2 regions of the Sporosarcina sp. Y838 genome follow, and region 2 is predicted to be linked to the other one. Evidence: predicted binding sites of a transcription regulator. Region 2 holds the regulator's gene; the other holds the start of a gene.

Region 1 (2,463 bases), on a different contig from region 2:
TCACAATAATAAAACAAAAAGGTGAGTCCCTACTATCTGTAGGGACTCACCTTTTAATTTTCCTCTTATATGTCAAGATCAGTTATAACAATTACATCATCATGACTCAAAAGTTCCGTTATCGGCCACTCAGATGTTCTATTACCTTCAAGCAACTTGCCAATTGCAGCACGTTTCTTTTCGCCGAAAGCGAGCAAAATCAATTTTTTCGCATTTGTAATTGATTTGATACCCATCGTCAATGCTGTTTCAGGAATTTTTTCATCATTTTCAAAGTACTGGCTGTTCACGCCTAATGTCGATTCAGTTAAATGTGCTACATGTGTGACTGAATCAGAAGAAGTTCCGGGTTCATTGAATGCAATATGGCCATTCTCCCCTACGCCAAGCAATTGAATATCAAGCGGATACTTTGTAAATAGAGCTTCGTAGTCTGCGGATTCTTTATCCAAGTCCTCCGCCATTCCATTCGGTATATTTGTTTCTTTGAATTTCTTTTTACTGAAGAGATGTTCATTCATAAAATAAGCATAGCTATTAGGGCTAGATGCTGGGATACCAATATACTCATCCAAATTAAAAGAAACCACATCTGTAAAATCAAGGTCTGATTCCGTCCATTTATCATACACAGGAACCATCGTGCTACCTGTAGCAAGACCGAGTACAGCTAACCGTCCACTGTCAAGTTCCTCTTTAATAATCTTGAAGACATGCTCCGCACCCTGTCCCGGACTATCAACTTTTATGAGTTTTAAATTTTCCATATAGATCATCCAACTTTCGTTATGATTTAGTCCACGCTTAATTGTAATTTCCTTACACATTTAGGTCAACTTTTATGACATGAATAATTCATGAAGTCGACTGCTTTCTATACCCTCACACATTAGCTAGTAAACCATTTATCTAGCCATTACCGCTTATGAATTCATATGAGAATTACGACACATTTATGAATGAAATGTGAAGACTTTGTGAAATAGCAACTATATCGAAAGTCATAGGGTTTTCCCTAATTCCGCTATTAGTAGATTTGACTATGATAAAGGTAAGACGAATTCACTTCGCCGAAAAAGGAGGTGTCACCATTGGGGAAAAGAAATTCAACTCACCAATCCACTACTAGTTTAAAAGGTACATTCATTGCAGTCATGTTGCTGGGTATCTTCATTTTGGTAGCCTGGTTCGGGTTTTATGCACTATTTATGTCTAGATAATTACTTAATTTGGGAGGGTTACATATGCATTTGCATAAATATGAAAAGATTTGGCTCATTTTTGGAATGGCTTCACTTGTTTTATTCTTACTTATTATCGGCTTTGCTGCATTCTGGAAAGGAACGCACCCGCAAAGTCATATCGAAACCATTGATCCACAAAATGTTGAAGCACACGAAGCATTCAAACCTGAAAATCTTGGTATTCGCGAAGTTGCTGATGGAAAATATATCGTTAATATTGTTGCGTCTGCATTCAACTACGATGTTGGCAAAGACAAAGACGGTAACGCTATTAAAACGATTCGCGTACCAAAAGGTTCCACGGTCCTTTATCAAGTTACCACAAAAGACGTTGTCCATGGCTTCCAAGTAGCCGGAACGAATGTCAATATGATGGTTGAACCTGGCCATATAAGCCGGTATGAAACGGTTATGAAAAATACAGGCGAATTCACGGTTGTCTGTAACGAATACTGCGGCATCGGTCACCACCAGATGTTCGGAACTGTGGAGGTGTATGAATAATGGCTAACAATCAATTACTACTTTCTAAAAAAGACTCTCGATTATACATGGCATTCATGTACGTGACGTATATTTCCCTTTTTGTCGGCGGTTTAATGGGATTGCTACAAACACTCGCCCGATCAGGTAAATATAAATTACCTTTCAATATCGATTATTATACAATCCTTACCGTCCATGGCGTCATTCTTGGGCTCGTCCTCACTACATTTTTCATCATCGGATTCCAATTCTCACTAATGGGAAAAACGGTCGGACTTTCGGAAAAGCAGAGGAAATTTGCATGGCTCTCTTTCTGGGTAATGCTAATCGGGACTGTTGTGACAGCAATTACGATTCTAGTTGGTGAAGCATCTGTATTGTATACGTTCTATGCACCACTCAGAGCCCATCCAGCGTTCTATTTCGGTCTTACATTCGTCATTATCGGCAGCTGGATTGCAGCATTCGTCAACTTCCGTCAATTGTATGTCTGGAAAAAAGCGCATAAAGGCGAGAAATCACCATTGCTTGCATTCATGGTTACCATCAACATGCTTATGTGGTTCATCGCTACAATCGGGGTGGCAACATCTGTTATCATCCAGTTCATACCTTGGTCACTCGGTTACGCTGAAACCATCAACGTATTGCTCAGCCGTACTTTGTTCTGGTATTTCGGTCACCCGCTCGTTTATTTCTGGTTGCTTCCTGCTTACATGGCATGGTATGTCAT
Region 2 (2,463 bases):
TTCATAGTTTTTTGCTTTTTCTTCAAGATAGGCAGTATAGTTACCTGTGTACTTCATTACTTTTTTACGGGATACCTCGTAGACAATCGTGACGATTTCATCTAAGAAATAGCGGTCATGGGAAACAATTAGAATAGCCCCTTCGTATGATACCAAGTATTTTTCAAGCCAGCCTAACGTTTCGATGTCAAGGTGGTTTGTCGGCTCATCGAGTATGAGGAGATCGGGCTTACTAAGAAGCATTTTAGCAAGCGCCAATCGTGTCTTTTGACCACCCGAAAGAAGGGTGACATTTTTAGTGTAGTCCTCATGGTAAAAACGCATCCCGTGCAGTACTGAACGGGTATCAGATTCATATTGATAGCCGCCTGATCCCTTAAATTCAACTTGCAGAGCATCGTATTCTTTAATGACACGATCATAGTCAGTCTTATTGTCATAGACAGACGGATCGGCCATTTGTCCTTCAAGCGATCTGAGCCGTCTTTCTATACTGTGAAGTGGTTCAAATACGGTCATCATCTCTTCCCAAACTGTTAACGAGGAATCGATTCCTGAATGCTGTTCAAGATAGCCGATTCGTATATCTTTCGGAACGATTAAATCACCTGAATCAGCTGTCATTTCACCGGCAATTATTTTAAGAAGTGTTGATTTACCAGCGCCATTACGTCCAACTAGTGCAACGCGGTCGCGGTGCTGGACTTCTAGTTTTACGTTTTCTAATATATCTGTTCCTGAAAATGATTTTGTTAGTCCGTTCACTTGTAATACAATCAAAAGTAGCACCTCTATTCCTCTTCAGTTTAAATGAATAGTGTCAAGCGTGCAACGGTCGCCTTTACAACATTCATTATCTACTGTACGATAGAATCGCCTTTAAGTACGTGCAGGAGGGTTAGTATGAAAGAAGAAACACCAAAAATTCCACAGGCAACGTCAAAGCGTTTGCCTCTATATTATAGGTTTCTCCAAAATTTTGCGAACACAGGGAAGAAACGTGTATCATCCAGCGAGTTAAGTGAAGCGATGAAAATCGATGCCGCTACGATTCGACGTGATTTTTCCCATTTCGGGGCACTTGGCCGTAAAGGTTATGGCTATGACGTGCATTACCTAGTAGACTTTTTCCGTCAGACGCTCGACCAGGATGAAAAAACGGATGTCGCACTCATCGGGGTTGGCAGCTTGGGAAATGCTTTTTTGAAATATAATTTCCATAAGAACCATAATACGCGGATTGTCATTGCATTCGATCCAAAATCAGCTCTAGAGGGTACAGAGATGAGCGGCATACCTGTCTTTCATCCTGATACAATTAAGGAGAAGATTGAGGAATTAGGTATTGACCTGGTCATTCTCACAGTGCCATCACGTATTGCACAAGAAGTGACAGATCAACTTGTTACTATGGGTATTAAAGGGATTCTAAACTTTACTCCTGTGCGTCTAGCAGTACCAGAGTCGGTACGAGTGCATACAATCGATTTGTCTGTCGAATTGCAAACACTTATCTATTTCATAAAAAATGACGTCAAAGGTTCACATATGTAACGGTTCGTTATTAGTAATCCCAACAGCTTTCGTGTAAAATAGACGTAGAAAGGATCGAACTATATCCTTCCCTGAAGAAGGATACAATTCAATTCCTATCTTATGAAGGAGGTGTCCGAAATGCCAGGTCCAGGAAGTCTGATAATCATCGCTGTTATTGCTTTGCTCGTATTCGGTCCTAAGAAATTGCCTGAAATCGGGAAAGCCTTTGGTTCTTCATTGCGTGAATTCAAACACGCCACAAAAGGTCTTGTAGAAGACGACGATGTAAAAAAAGTGGAAGACAAGAAAGAAGAACTGAAGTAAGTTAGGATGACTGTCCGATGAACGATAAAAACTTAACAATCATTGAACATATAGATGAAATTAGAAAACGGCTGATGGTCATCGTCGTTTTCTTTGTTATTGCAGTAATAGGTGCTTTTTTCGTCGCGAAGCCGCTGATTCAATTTTTGCAGTATGATGGAGAAGAAAATAATATTACGTTGAATGCTTTCAACGTACTGGATCCAGTCATGATTTACGTGAAGGTGATTGTCTTTATAGCATTCATCGTCATTTCTCCGGTACTGATGTATCAATTATGGTCTTTCGTTTCACCGGGATTGCATGAAACGGAACGGCGCGCGACATTAAATTATATTCCGTTCACCTTTCTCCTGTTTGTCGGAGGAATTGCTTTTTCGTATTTTGTCTTGTTGCCATATGTGATGAAGTTCATGATGAATTTATCCGCAGAGCTTGATATAACCCAGACAATCGGGATAAATGAGTATTTCACTTTCCTATTCCAACTGCTTATACCGTTTGGCATTGTTTTCCAGTTACCGGTAGTCTTACTATTTTTAACAAGACTCGGTATATTGAATCCGAAGACACTCGTGAAAATAAGGAAGTACGCTTATTTTG

The links. Region 2 encodes Rex, which represses fermentation and respiration genes when NADH is low (regulators of the CRP and FNR family bind a similar motif). Its sites were predicted from a motif close to TTGTGAAATATTTCACAA; they were not measured.
Region 1: AC1TO4_RS00310 (cytochrome c oxidase subunit 2A) is a predicted target of Rex. The motif match lies at 936-953, and genes of this name have one in related genera.

What each region holds. Positions count from the first base shown of each region.
Region 1 covers NZ_JBXCJD010000001.1:64,565-67,027, reverse strand. The annotation lists gene AC1TO4_RS00315 (glucosamine-6-phosphate deaminase) at 66-767, opposite strand; gene AC1TO4_RS00310 (cytochrome c oxidase subunit 2A) at 1,092-1,220, shown strand; gene AC1TO4_RS00305 (cytochrome c oxidase subunit II) at 1,245-1,748, shown strand; gene AC1TO4_RS00300 (b(o/a)3-type cytochrome-c oxidase subunit 1) at 1,748-2,463, shown strand, end outside.
Region 2 covers NZ_JBXCJD010000011.1:4,345-6,807, forward strand. The annotation lists gene AC1TO4_RS13535 (ABC-F family ATP-binding cassette domain-containing protein) at 1-780, opposite strand, end outside; gene AC1TO4_RS13540 (redox-sensing transcriptional repressor Rex) at 904-1,554, shown strand; gene AC1TO4_RS13545 (twin-arginine translocase TatA/TatE family subunit) at 1,675-1,860, shown strand; gene tatC (twin-arginine translocase subunit TatC) at 1,878-2,463, shown strand, end outside.